Regions from separate parts of the Terribacillus sp. JSM ZJ617 genome, predicted to be linked through region 1. Evidence: riboswitches for the same ligand, from Rfam matches in the RefSeq annotation. Region 1 holds a riboswitch; the other holds the start of a gene.
The links. Region 1 has a riboswitch for cyclic di-GMP ahead of ACH6C1_RS15715 (hypothetical protein). Riboswitches for the same ligand answer to the same signal wherever they lie in the genome.

Region 1 (7,575 bases):
TTCCGTAAGGTTCTTTCCTCTCCTAAGTGAAGTGATTCTGCTTGTTCGGGATTGGAGGCAAATTGTATTACTACTTCCTGATTCATACTCCAAAACTCTGAGAAGTTATCCCGAATATCATTTACGTTCGTCAAATAATCCTTATTGTGGATGAGTGATTCCAATTGATCTAAAGTTGAGAAGATATCCTCGGATTTCTCTTCCATTCCATCAGCGAAATCCTGTTCGCCAGTGATGAGAAAACCTCTTTCATCATTCGATAGGCCAGCTAACCTATATTGGACATGCTTGATTTTGTTTTGAAACTCCATTTTATCCTTTAGGATATCATTCTTCTTTGTAATGGAAGAATTGATGAAAATGGATGAAACTCCAATTAGTAATAAGGAAAATATTAAAATTGAAATTATACCAAGAAGTTTTGTTTTGATTTTCACGATTAAATTCCTTTCTAATAAAAAAAGCTCTACATATTAATTAGCTGCTCAAAACTATTAAGGCTCCCAAACCAAGATATTCCTTTCTGATTAATTAATATGCACGGTATATATATCGACCAGCCTAGGGAATCTTAAAGGCTTTTACGAGATATAACAAGAGAGCTAGGTGTTTCAGTTCAATTAAAAAGCTACAGATTAATCTGTAGCTCACTAAAGTTGTTAAATAACTGCCTCTTTCATGTCGATTAGCGTCAATAATGATCGTTCTCATTAACAGCCTGTTTACAATGAATTGACCTCTTCTTAACAGTCCTCTGGTATCTTACTTATGTACCTTAATTTTTTAAAGGGAGAGGTTTCAATGCTTAAAAAATGGATGGTAGCATTGGGAATGGTTTCAGTTCTTATGTTGGCGGCATGTAATGATGGTGACGATGAAGATCCAGCTGATGATGAGCAAATGGAGGAACAAGAGCAGGACCAAGATCAAGAGCAAGATACTGATGATAGAGAAGAAGATACAGATCAATCTGAATAATATATAGTGGCTGAAAGGCGTTCCTTTGTGGTTCGCCTTTTTTAAATTCAGTACTACATGACACCCATTTAGAATTAAAGTGGTGCACTATAAAAACATTCTTTTATTAGTGAAAGTATGAGTGGTAGGAATAAGACATATAGGCAGTTACTAAGTGTACAGCTTTACAAGAGGCAAAGCTCAATTTTTTCTGTTTTGATAAAAGCTAATCGAGTAGTACCCAGCCAATTGAGATTGAGAAACAGAGGTGAGATTTTTTGGTTAACAATTATATTTGGAATGTTGATTAAATGTTTGTATGAGGACTCTCTTATTCTTTTGAACTAGCTGGAACGATGCTATATCGTGAACATCTTTAAACATTTAACAATTTCTATTTAAATTGTCTGTAGTTGACCGATATAAGGGAGGCAGGTGGTTTTAATGTATAGTAAATTAGACCTGTGACAGCATCCGTGAAATGGTGGTTGATGAATTAATACACCTATAAATAGAAGAAGCAGTTATAATTAGACAAGAAAATATGAGTAATTTATAATGCGAAAGGGAACGTGAAGTTATGGCGGGGTGTATTTAGAACTATAAATCAAAATTATTAGGCAAACTTATCGAAAGATAGGGACGCAAAGCTACGAGTCTAATATCCGTATGGATGATGATAGTCGGGTTGCCAAGTATGAAATTATATCATTGGCTATCCTTGTCTATATTAGGATAGCTTTTTTTCACACTTAAGCGGTAATTATAGTTTTATCAGGCATATAGAAAAAGGAGCGAACGAAATGATAGTAGTAGATAAAAAGAAGTATAAGATGGCGATTGATGAAAATGCCAAAGAAGTACATGTCCAGGTACATGGATTAATGAGGGAGGAAGATGCAGAAGGATATATGGTCGATTTGCAGGATACAATCAATAAAGTATCTAGAAAAGATTATACTTTTGTTGTCGATGGAACTCATCAAACGCCTGTACCTTCGAAGGTTGTACCGCAGTTGGAACAAACAATGCAATTCTATTCTACTTTAGGTTTTAAAGATACAATTGTAATAAAACCTTCTTCTAAAATTGCTCAAGTGCAAATTAGGAATGCCCTTGAAAGAATTGAATTCACGGGAAGGTTTATGGATAAAGTAAATCATTCTATGTAACATCCGGTTCGCCAAATTTGCAGTTAAAAGGGAGATTAAAACATGCAAGCAACACAGGAATTGTATACATATGAAATTTTAACAAAGAATCAAACAGAAATGATTCAAAAAGCTGCCGAATGTCTCGCCCGTACATTTATTGGTGTAGATGTTGCAGGGAAATGGGTTCAGGAACCGATGGTTGGACAATTAAGTATAGCGTATGAAGATTTCTATGCTTTTACCAAGGATTATTTGGATTCAACTGTAGACCAAGGATATTGTGCAGTCGCTCTAGACAGTGATAATCATGTTGTAGGTGTCCTTGCCGGAGATACCAATGCACCCGAAATTATTGGAGAGGATGTATTCGAAGGTTCTTTCTATGATATGAATGTTATTCTTCACGTACTGGAAGACGTAGATAAACGCTTTATCGAAGATTATAAAAGACGTAGCGGAAAAGATATTTCCAATGGGGATATGTTGCACCTATTTATGTTGGGCGTGATAGCCGAACAAGAGCGTCATGAAGTAATTAAGCAATTAGGAAATAGGTTGATTACAAAAGCAGCGAAGCAGGGGCTGAAGGCAGTAGTGGGCGAAGCGACAAACCCTAAATCGATTCGTGTGATGGAAAAATATCACGACATGAAAAAATACCAAGATATCGAAGGTAATCATATTGTTCATATGTATAAAGACAATAGCAAACTGCAAGCCATTCCTTCGAATGTAGCTGATGGAACATACATTATTATAAGAGAACTATAAAAATATAATTCTGATTGAAACAGAAAGTAGGAGTTTAATTTATCATGGAATTTTACTTGATAGGAATAATAGTCATTCTATTGATAGCTTTAGGTTATTTTGCTTACCAATATGTTGCACTGAAACGTCGTGCACAATTAAACACTTTAGGCAGTGGCGATGAAATTATTTTGAATCGCGTTGGGAATGAGCAGCAGCTTGAGAACTGCAGCCATATAGAAAAGGAACTACTGTCGTTATCAAAAGATGTGAATGAAAAAGGCGTAAATCTTGCGGAAACAGGTGAATATGCTTCTGAACAAGCTGATATTGTGAGAGCAGCAATTGACGAGGTAGGCAGAGGATTAGAGAAACAATTAGTAGCCACAGAAGAAAGTGCTGCCTCCATGGAAGAAATGACACAAGCGATAGAAAATTTATCAGTTAGATCTAATCAGATTTCAGAACAATCCATTACTACGCTAGAATTGACGCAGCAAGGAAATGAGAAACTAAAAGATTCCTTGGTAAAGATGGATCAATTTAATCAAACAGTTAATACAACCTCTAATGCAATAAACAAACTTGGAGAAAAATCTTATGAAATCAGCAGTATTGTTAAGGTGATTACAGAGATCTCTGAACAAATTAATCTGCTGGCGCTGAATGCAGCGATAGAAGCTGCTCGAGCAGGCGAAAATGGTAAAGGATTTGCTGTTGTTGCAGATGAGGTAAGAAAATTAGCGGAACAAACTCGCCAATCTACTTCAGAAGTATCACATATCGTGAAAAATATACAAGAAGAAACAGCTATAGTGGTTAAGTCAATGAACCAGGGGACCGAAGAATTTAAAGATACGAATGCAGACATTTTAGAGGTTGGAAATATGTTCGAAAAGATACTATCTACTACAAAAATTATTGCTGAAAACAACGAGAACTCTTCTGCAAACACAGAAGAATTATCTACTGCTTCACAACAGATCATGACAACAATCGTTGAGATTGCATCTATCTCACGAGAATCGGTGGAGATGTTTGAGGAACTAATTGAGATTAATGATGAGGAACTTCATACGATACAAAACCTTGTTGAGAAAGCAAGAAATCTTATAAACCACAAAAACGTAGTAGGCGAACTACTAAAAGAGAATGATGATGTTAAAGCAAAGGAAGTAAAAGCGAGTTAAAATGCCAGAATAAAAGGTCAAGGTAGCAGTTTGACTATTCGCCTTACCGAATGAAAATATTTGGCTTCTCCATAATTTATCTAATATGGGATGATCCCCTTTTAGTAAACAGATTAAAGAGAGCATTCTGATCTGTTTAAAGGAGGGGATCTTTTTCTTATGAGAAAATTACTTGCGCTTGTCTTAATTTGTTCTTATAGCTAACATTCCCCCTTTCTACCTAAAACATAAAATTGCAATCAGTAATTTCTATAAATATTTAGACATTAGGAGGTAAAATAATGAAGGAAATTCAAAAATTATATCCTAGTATGGACGGGAATGACTTTCAAAGAGAGGAATTATTGTCCTTTTTTAAGTCGATTTTAACAAAAATAGATGAATTAAAAGATCCTAACAAATTAACGCTAGGAGAAATGCCTGAGTACACAGAGGATTACTATAATCGCGTTATTCAAAAGGCGTCTGTTCCGAATACAGGAGTGTCGATGGAGGAAGTGGTTCAAAAGCTTCTAAAATTAGTAGAAGGGCACCGGTTCGTCAATCGGAACTATGTAGCCAATGCAGCTCCCCTTCCCAATATTGCTAGTATCCTTGGTAATCTGGTGATGGTTCTAGTTAATGGTAATAATCTATGGGATGTGGAGGGACCAGCAGCAGCAAAAGCAGAAGTCGAAGTAGCTGCAATGCTATCCAAACTTATCGGATACGATGAAAGCATCAGCGCAGGATATACAACATGGGGAGGACAAGGGGCTGTCTTTAACTCTTTACGTCTTGCCATTGCCCGTTACGAGCCGACCTCTAATCATAATGGTGTACCGCAAAATCTCTATTGTTTCTGTTCAGAGCTATCACACTACAGTCTGCTTAAATCTGTAGAAGCAACTGGGATTGGCATAGAAAACATGATTCGAGTGAAAGTTAATGCTGATCATTCTATCAATCTAGAAGATTTAAAAGAAAAAATGGAGCATATTATTGCAAAAGGCGGTGTTCCGCTTTATGTCCTTGCCACAATGGGAACTACTGATACATTTGGGGTTGATGACATTAAGGGGATTAAGCATATAGCGGTAGAAATGGAACGCACATATGGCATAGATCCAATTTATATCCATGCAGACTCTGCTATGGGGGGCATGTATACTTTCTTTAATAATTACAGCTTTGATAGCAATACTTTGCAATTTACAGAGAACGTTATTGAGGTATTGAAATCCTATCAACAGAAATTTAAAAATATAAAGCTTGCAGATAGTATGGTTTTTGATTTCCATAAGCTTGGACAAACGCCATATATCACAAGTTTATTTTTAATCAAAAACAAAGAGTATCTTAAGAATGTTGATTTAGATGCAGTAGAAACGCCGTATGTTGGGAATCGCGGTTATGGTAGTTATCATACAGGCTACACGCTCGAATGCTCGCGAATGGGAAGTGCTTTGGCGATTTATGCATCTTTACTAGCATTTGGAATCGAAGGCTATCAAAAGCTTTTAGCCAATTATATTCATGTTAATATTGCATTTAGAGAGACACTAAAAAGGGAATTTCCGAATGTGGCAATCACGAATGAGGTTTCTCCTATTACAACATTCCGTTTTTATCCCGAGAAGAATAAATGGAATGGTGAATTGAATGGACTGCTAACTATAGAAGAACTGACGGAAATTAATCAATTTAATGACGGGTTTGCAGAGATGATTGGAGCCGAACGAGATACCGTCTACTTTGGATTTACAAAAAAGCAGCGTCTCGTGGAAGCTGCAAACTCAAACAATCGAATATCCGTATATGCGCATAAATTTTTTGCAATCTCGCCATACACGACAATAGAAGAAGTCGACCGTTATGTTGGATTCTTAAAAGAACACTTAGACTTATTTATGAAGACGGCAGTAGTACAAGTATAATTGTAAGATTCTGTTCCACTCTCTAACCATTTCTCCTGGGTTATAGGAGAGGGGATCTTTATATTAGCAAGTACTATGAAGTAGCTGACAAGTACTATGAAGTAGCTGACAAGTCAGAAGAAACAGCTGGCAGCAGTCCTTACCTTACATGATGTAATATCTTTTCTCAAAAAAACATCAAACCTTGATACACTAGGGTTTGATGTTTTTTTATCGGAATATGTTATAGGTGTATTTAAGCTATTAAATTCAATCGTCCTTATCCCAAACCAAGCTTCTACTATTAATTGCATCACAGACGGTACAACATCTTCAAACAGCTCTAATAGATTCTGTATTATATAATGTTGTTCTATTTTTTTAAAACATGCAGACAGAGATACCAGTCAAGACAAGGTAGGTATGTTATAGCTTTTGCCCATCAAGATATCCGTTTCTAACCGGTCGCTAATGAATAAGCATTTTTCCTTTGAAACATTTAAGTGTTCCTGGATTTTTTGAATGTAATAAGCTGATGGTTTACCGATCACATCATCAACTTTATTATAAACTCTTGCACAAAACAATGACCCAATAAGGCGTGGTCTGAGCAGGGATGCTTTTCGTAGTGGGTCCATAAACAACAATCAAATCCCGGTTACCTAGGTTACCAGTAAAAGCTTGCCCGTTCGTTAATAGCCGCGGCGTAAATTGGGATACATTCAACTTCAATTGCCCATCACTGCTCAACAGCTGATTATCGAAGAAGCTGACCTTTACATTTTGATTTTGGTTTTCCTTCACCATAACAAGCGCTGGAAACTGGGGAGGATAAATAAGAATCGCAGGTGCATCTCCGTCATAATAGCCAGTCACGCGATCGCCTACGGATACCATTGCATGATCCACGAAGTAGGTAGTAGGTGATACAACAAAATTCACGATTGATCCAGATTCATTTTCTACGGTGAAGAATTTATAACAGCCATCCGCTCGGCCATTTCCCTGGAAATCACTAATCATCGTTACAGTTCCATGGAAGGAATAGAAATTGGTCATATGCATACCTCCATTGTTTTCCATGTACGATATGTAGGTCATTGCCTAATGGATTGTGCGAATGCCTATAGGAAGATGCTAGCTTCCTTAAAATTAATAACTGTTGCATAAACTTCTTCTTCCGATTGAAGATATTTGTTATGATGAGTTATTGCATCTTACATAGGAAGGATATTTTATGTGAACAGATCTGCAACAAATTCGCAAAAACGTTATTATACATTTTTATTGATACTCGCAATTCTTTTCATTGCTGCTACTTTACGTTCACCGCTCACTTCTGTCGGGCCGCTGATTCCATTTTTCCGGGAAGAACTGGATGTTTCCAACTCCATGATTGGTCTGGTAAATACACTGCCGCTGCTCGCTTTTGGTGTTTTTTCTTCGTTGGTACCTAAAATATCAAGTAAATTCGGCATGGAGTTAACGCTGTTAGCTGCTATGTGCATGCTGACAGTAGGCATCTTTATTCGCGCTTTAAGCGGTCTTCCGCTCTTGTTATTTGGAACGGTATTGCTTGGCATGGCGATTGCCTTTGGGAATGTATTGATGCCGGGTTTGATCAAGTCT
Region 2 (7,575 bases), on a different contig from region 1:
CATCCAGGAATGGTTCACCCGTATAGAAGATGCAGGCTTTGAAATTGCTGTGACAGAAATGGACGTAAAGCTGCAAAATCTCAACAATGGGGATGCAAAGAATGTCCAAGCTGAGCGGTACGGAGATGTGATGGAAGTGTGTCTGGATACACCAGCCTGCGGGGAATTCACTGTCTGGGGCATATCCGATAATCATAGCTGGGTTACCGAGCAGGAAGCTCCACATGGCAAACCGCTCCTCTTCGATGAAAACGGGCAGCCGAAGAAGGCTTATAACACATTGAAACGAAAACTATTATTCTAAGCAAGGAAGTGATACATCATGCAAACTTCAGAAATTATTTGGCTAATCGCTTCCACAGTCATTCTGCTCGTTCTTTATGGGTTGGCCCGGAAACATCTAGCTGCTAAGTATTTGCTGCTGGCTGCCTTTCTTGGTATCAACCTTGTCTACTTGATTTGGCGGACTGCATTCACATTGCCGACAGTAGGAATACTCAGTCTGATAGTCGGAATCCTGCTGCTGGTGACGGAATGGGCTGGATTTTTACAATCCGTCGTTTTCACCATCCTCTCCTGGAAGCCGTTCAGGCGGAAAACCATTCCGCTTTCGGAATTCAAGGAACTGCCGACAGTCGATGTATATATTGCCACTTACAATGAACCAGCAGATCTTCTAAAGCGGACGATTGCAGCGTGCCAAATGATGACTTATCCGCAGGACAAGCTCAAGGTCTATGTCTGTGATGATGGAAGACGTGCAGACATCCGGCAATTGACTGAATCCATGGGTGCTTACTATTTAGATCGACCGGATAATAAGCATCAAAAAGCCGGGAATCTGAACCATGCAATGACAAAAACAGACGGCGAGATCATCGTCACGATGGATGCTGATATGGTACCGCGCGCCAATTTCCTTGAACGCACGCTTGGCTACTTTACCGATAACAAAGTCTCATTCGTCCAGGCACCGCAAGTATTCTATAATGCAGACGCATTCCAGTACAATCTGTTCTTCGAGGATAATATTACGAATGAACAAGACTTCTTCATGCGCCGTTTGGAGGAAGGAAAGGATCGCTTCAATGCGACGATGTATGTCGGAAGCAATGCTTTGTTCCGCCGAAGTGCATTAGAGGAAATCGGGGGTTTCGCAACGGGCGTCATAACCGAGGATATGGCAACAGGTATGCTTCTCCAGACAAATGGGCAAAAAACGGTCTTTGTGAATGAAGCATTAGCTGTTGGCTTATCCCCTGAAACGTACGCTGACCTTCTAAAGCAGCGCGACCGCTGGTGCCGAGGCAATATCCAAGTCATCCGAAAATGGAATCCGCTCACAATCAAAGGTTTGAGCTTCATGCAGCGCTTGCTGTACATGGATGGAATTCATTATTGGTTCTTCGGAATCTATAAGATGGTGTATTTACTGGCACCATTGCTGTTCCTGCTGTTCTCCATCTATAGTCTGCAAACCGATTTCTCGACTCTATTGCTGTTCTGGCTGCCGGCGTTCCTATCGTCACAGCTCGCGTTCCGCCGCATGGCAGATAACAAACGGACGACGATTTGGAGTCACATTTATGAGGTGGCACTCGCCCCTTACATGGCTGTATCTGTTCTAACGGAACTATTCTTCCGAAAATCGATCAAATTCAATGTTACCCGCAAAGGAATAGTGAATAATCGCCGGCATTTTCTCTGGCGGACAAGCACACCATATGTAGTTCTGCTTGCGATGAGCATTGCTAGTATGATTATGATCGGAATAGATTTGTTTACCCCTATACAGATTTACGATAATGTCGAAATGCTCTATATCAATATTTTCTGGGTGCTATACAATGCTGTCGCACTTGTCATGGCTTTGATCATTTCGGTGGAACGGCCGCGCTTCCGAGAAGCAGAGCGCTTTGATGTGACGCTGGAAGCAGAGCTTGTGAATAGTCTTGATGAGAAGAAGCATTCCATACGAATCATTGACTTAAGCGAATATGGCGCAAGGCTGGAACTGCCTGATGCAAAAGCAGCCCATCTGCTGTCAGCCGGAAGTCCGCTGACGCTTTCCTCAGGTCCGCTACAAGGCTTGAAGCTTCACAAGCATTGGGTTTCCCAGCAAGGAAAAAGCTATTATGCAGGCGTATCCTTCCAGGATGTCACGCAGGAACAGTACCGTGCCCTTATCAAACTCCTGTTCGTCGATGCACCAGACATATATACTAGCAGGGAATATGTAAATTCAACACTATTGCATGCAGTTTCCCGCTTCTTCCGTCAAACACAAGCCGAACCAAAACAATCCGAGCGGCAAAGCATCAGGGAAACAATCTCGGTTCCTGGCGTCCTCTATTTTGCAGATACTGGTAAAATAGAAACCACGCTTATTGATTACAGTCTGAGCGGATGCCAAATCGAACTGAAGAAGCCGATTAAACCAGGTCAAGTACTGCGTCTGCACGCCAATCACAACAGCTTCCGCGAAAGTGATGTACGTGTCCAATGGGTGCAAAAACGCGGACGAAAATATTTAGCAGGTTTGCGATTCCTGACAGAGACAGCTGAATCGAATACTGGGTAAATAAATATGGACATCTATACAATAAATGATATATTATGACAATAGAAAATGAAGCTTCGACTCTTTATCTGTATGTGGGCACTTGGGTAAAGAAGAGCTACTAGTGCAACCGCCATTTTATTGGCGGTTGTTTTTTATTTTGAATAAGAAAGTAGGTTTTACATGCAACTCCGGATCTTGTTGACATTTCTTTTATGTAGTTTTATGGCATTATCCTTTACAGCATCGTCCTCTATTCCTTTGACCGATGGTTTAATTCTGCTTTTAGCCATTTTTTCCATCCACGCCGGAAGCTTTGCCAAACAATTTATCACGTTGCTTTTGCTTAGTCTTTCTTTTGGTTTCTTTCTACTTTTCTATGCATTATTCACGCATGCATCTTTGACAGAACAGGTTTATTATTTGCTTCGCCATATTCTCGTAACTGTTAGCATGGTTTTAATTTGGCTTACCTATGGGATAACATCACGCTATCGTAACGAAAATATAGCATTAAAAGAGAAGATTCAAGCACTTGAAAAATATGCTGGTTCTTCCCAATTACTAACTTTGACTGAATTTAAGAGTCGTGTGAAGTTGATTTCGACCGGGACGAGACGACGTAATGAACAAAATTATTATGTTTTTGCTTCCATCGTTACTCCTGATAAAGTCCTGGAAACAACAAGCTCTATTTCCCACATTGTAAGTGAGGGAATTTTAAGCTCGATACGCGCTGAATTCGACTTAGTCACACAAGTAAAAGAAGAGCAATTCCTTATCTTCCTTCAGAACACCAATGAAGCAGGATGTCAAATCGTAATTGACAGATTGATGGGTAAACTTCGGAATCAATTTAATCTAATTGATCCTCCTCTCATATGTGAAACTGTACTGGAGGAAGAGATAGAGTCTATCTTAGAGATAACCCAGCCATTCAAAGGAGCAGCAGGATGAAGATTATTCTAGTAGCAGTTATGGCCTTTTTCTGGATTCTGCTCATCTATTATTCCATTCTTACAATCGCTGGCGTTTTACAGCGATTGAAAAGGAAAGAAGAAATTACATTACCTTCCTATCCCTCTATCGCTGTTTTAATTCCTGCACATAATGAAGGAGTCGTGATAAAGCAGACTTTAGAAGCCATGATCCGACTAAAATACCCAGGAGCATTGGATGTCTATGTTTTGGATGATTCCTCTACAGATGACACAGCGGAGATCATTCTAAAATTCAGCAGCACTTTCTCCCGTATACATTATTTAAAAGTCCCTCCTGGGTCTCCGAAAGGAAAATCAAGGGTACTTAATTATGGGTTATCTGTAACGACATCTGATTATTTCATTGTCTTTGATGCAGATAATCAGCCCGCTGAAGACAGTGTGATGGAATTGATTCACACTGCAGAACGTACTCCTGACGCTGGAGGAGCAGTGGGTTATGTTAAGACTATCAATGCAGACCGAAACGTATTGACTAGAATGATCTCGATCGAATTTCAGGTCTTTCAGCTATTAATGCAAAGTGGTCGATGGAAGATGTTTAAAACAGGTTCCCTGGCAGGAACGAACATGCTGCTTCGAAGAAGTGTTCTGCAGGAAGCTGGGGGGTATGACCTGTATGCTCTTGCCGAGGATGCAGAACTTACTGTCAGGCTGACGGCTTTAGGGTGGAAATTACCTGTTGTTCACCACTCTAGAACATGGGAACAGGAACCAGAGAAAATCAGTATCTTTGTCAGACAGCGTACAAGATGGCTGACAGGTAATATCTATCTATTGGAGAAATCGTTTCATGAATGGAGTTATTGGAAAGGAAAGACGTTTGTCCATAGCTTCCAGCATGTTTTGACTTATTTATTATTTGTATTAATGCTGCTATTTTCAAATACATGGTTCATTCTAAGCTTACTAGGTGTCAACCTGCCCGATTTTGAATCTCCTTTGCTGTTGTTCTGGTTTATGAGCTATGTAGTTTATACTGCTCAGGTCGTCAGTGCAATGGTGCTTGAAAGGACTATTACCCCCTTTAATGTACTTATCGGCTTAATCATGTATTTCACTTATGCTCAGATCTTCCTGTTACTGCTTTTACGGAGTGGACTTTCTTATATATGGAGCCGGCTGACTAAGCAAACAATTAAGTGGGATAAAACAGAAAGGTTTAAGGATGATGCAGCATAAAAGTTATGTTGCTAAAATACTTTTGCTGCTGATTTGTAGCCTTCTTTTGTTTTTAAATTTCTCTTCTTCTGTTGACCAGGAAACAGTTACTAGTACCGTCAAACAACAATACAAGAACAAAGAAGGTTTCATTGCTAGCTATGGAGATGGAGAACGCGACACTAGTCCTATCCTTCTTGAAAGCCTCGGGCAATACATGGAATATTTACTCATAGTCGGAGATAGCCAAGAATTTGAGGAGCAGTTTCTCCTGCTTCAATCTAACTTCACAGTCAATACCGATGAGGGCATTTTTCTAAAGTGGCAGCTTGAAGAAGATGTAACTGCAAATGCTTCAGTAGACGATTACCGGATAATAAGAACACTGCTAAGAGGGGGAGAACAGTTTCATAATTCCTCTTACACTAATTTTGCAGGACAGATATGGGATACAATGAATAAAACACAAACTGTTAATGGTTTAATCGTTGATTTCTATGATTGGTCATCACAACAAAGAACATCCGAGATTCATCTCAGTTATATAGATTATGATGTGCTGGAGAAGCTGCAAGCTTCCAAATTACCTAGATACAAGCAAATCTTGTCAGATGGCCTGACAGACAAGATTTTTTTCAATGAAATCTACAACCCGGAAAACAATAGCTACCACACAGCAAATGCAGAAACGGTAAATATGATTGATCAATTCTTGATTGCTATTCAGTATGCAGAAAGTACACATGAAAAACCGAAAAGTTTTCATGATTGGGTTCAAACTCAAATGCAAAATAATGGTATATTATATGGTGGTTATGACCGTAACACCGGCAAGCCCGTAGTTAATTATGAATCTAGTGCTGTATATGCGCTTGCTTTGATTTATAGTTTAACAGTAGATGATCAGCAAATGTCCGAAACTCTATATAGCCAGCTGCAGAAACAATCACCCTTGCAGGCTGACCCAAACTACAATGATATCCATTTCTTTGATTATATGTATGCTTCTTATGCAGCAACACTATATAAAGAACAAAAAGCAGTCGTTGACTGCTTTTTTTATCCCTTAATATATGCATACAGCTCCTGCGTCTCCGTTTCAGCACCAAACGCACGCGTTGCCCCCCATACCTTATCCACTTCTGCTCCATTGATTTCTGCGTCCATATCATGAAAAATCCGATGCACATAACGCAGACTGTTCAGGTCCGCGCTGTCTGTTGCGATTCGCATGAACGCCTCGGCGTTCCACATATCGTTTACAGCTTCTGATGGAGCAAAGCCTTCCGTTCGCAGCCTTTCTACATCCTTCTGCAGCTGCTGCCATTCCTCTGATTGAGCCAGATAGTCGATATCTACATTATCGATGTGTCCCCAGCCAGTGAGATCATTCAAATAGGCATGCTGGTCACTGATGATTTGTTTGATCAGCTCTTCATTCTTATAGGCAACTTGTTCATCATAGACCTCGTATGTGAACGTAGAAAGGAAATCCTTTGTATCGCCAGAAAGTTCCTCCAGCTTGGACGCCCCTTCTCCTTTCTCTACTGGCTTCAATTGTTTATCTTCCGGCATTTCAGCTGGCAATTGTTCTTGCTGCGTTGCCTCATTTTCTTTCCCGCTGGCTGTATCGTTTTCTTCCTGAGATAGGAAGAAGTAGATGCCAGTACCTGTTATTGCAAGTACACAAATACATATTAATGTTATAAAAAATGCCTTCACTGCTTCCACTCCTCTGCTAGACTGCTAGAATGAATTTCCAGTTTAAGATTGCTAGAGTCCATTATAGCAATAATTCCCAGCAGATTCTGTCGAAAAGCAAAAAAATAGGACGCTGATTGCGTCCTATCCTCACTCCTCATCTTCCATCACACGATAAGCTTCATTAAACAATATCAGCTGGCTATCTATCAGCTCTTCCTGATCGCCTCTTGTTACATAATGATAGACTCCGTTTTCATCCTGCTCTCTTGCCTTGCTATTATCCTTTAGCATGACATCGAGGATGTCTCGGATTCGACGCTTGATAGGTCCGTCGAATATCGGGAAAAGGATTTCCACCCGCTTCTCCATATTCCTTGTCATCATATCAGCTGAGGAAAGCTGTATCTTTTCCTCCCCATTATGATGGAAATAATAGATTCGTGTATGCTCCAGATATCTGCCGACAATACTCCGTACACGTATATTATCGCTCACACCCTTGATTCCAGGACGCAGGCAGCAAATGCCCCGGATGATTAAATCGATCTTGACACCGGCGATGGAAGCTTCATATAGCTTCTGAATGATTGGCTTATCGGTAATCGAGTTCATTTTCATGATAATTCGCCCATTCCCATACCGTTTATGTAAGCGAATCTCTTCATCAATCATACTGATCATATCCGACCGGATATCAAATGGAGCTACCGACAGATGATGGAAGGTCGGTTTCTCTGTATAGCCGCTTAGGTAATTGAAAAAGTTAGTCGCATCAATCCCGAATTTCCGCTTGGAGGTAAACAGCCCCATGTCTGTATACAGCTTGGCCGTCTGATCATTATAGTTCCCTGTGCCAAGATGAACAAAGCGCTCGATTCGGTTATGCTTCTTCCGCACGACAAGTGTTATCTTGCTGTGCGTCTTCAAATGGGTCATCCCATAGATAACGTGACAGCCGGACTTTTCCAGTTCCTTGGCCCATTGCACATTATTCTCCTCATCAAAGCGTGCTTTCAGCTCGAACAGCACGGTAACCTGTTTCCCTTTTTCTGCTGCACGCTTTAACGCATCAATAATAGGCGAATCCCCGCTCACTCGGTAAAGCGTTTGCTTAATCGCCAGCACATCGGGATCATCTGCTGCTTTTGA

Region 2: it holds a riboswitch for cyclic di-GMP, as region 1 does, so the genes downstream of both, ACH6C1_RS04105 (hypothetical protein) here and ACH6C1_RS15715 (hypothetical protein) in region 1, are expected to answer to the same signal.

What each region holds. Positions count from the first base shown of each region.
Region 1 is NZ_JBISEQ010000005.1:53,686-61,260, forward strand. Features, by position in the region: gene ACH6C1_RS15705 (methyl-accepting chemotaxis protein) at 1-437, opposite strand, end outside; gene ACH6C1_RS15710 (hypothetical protein) at 802-978, shown strand; cyclic di-GMP riboswitch class I at 1,567-1,653, shown strand; gene ACH6C1_RS15715 (hypothetical protein) at 1,761-2,129, shown strand; gene ACH6C1_RS15720 (hypothetical protein) at 2,172-2,882, shown strand; gene ACH6C1_RS15725 (methyl-accepting chemotaxis protein) at 2,927-4,051, shown strand; gene ACH6C1_RS15730 (pyridoxal phosphate-dependent decarboxylase family protein) at 4,333-5,967, shown strand; gene ACH6C1_RS15735 (HAD-IA family hydrolase) at 6,354-6,584, opposite strand; gene ACH6C1_RS15740 (hypothetical protein) at 6,511-7,005, opposite strand; gene ACH6C1_RS15745 (CynX/NimT family MFS transporter) at 7,186-7,575, shown strand, end outside.
Region 2 is NZ_JBISEQ010000001.1:848,370-855,944, reverse strand. Features, by position in the region: gene ACH6C1_RS04115 (endo-1,4-beta-xylanase) at 1-304, shown strand, start outside; gene ACH6C1_RS04110 (glycosyltransferase family 2 protein) at 323-2,581, shown strand; cyclic di-GMP riboswitch class II at 2,622-2,705, shown strand; gene ACH6C1_RS04105 (hypothetical protein) at 2,744-3,517, shown strand; gene ACH6C1_RS04100 (glycosyltransferase family 2 protein) at 3,514-4,743, shown strand; gene ACH6C1_RS04095 (hypothetical protein) at 4,730-5,896, shown strand; gene ACH6C1_RS04090 (hypothetical protein) at 5,782-6,444, opposite strand; gene ACH6C1_RS04085 (RNA degradosome polyphosphate kinase) at 6,574-7,575, opposite strand, start outside.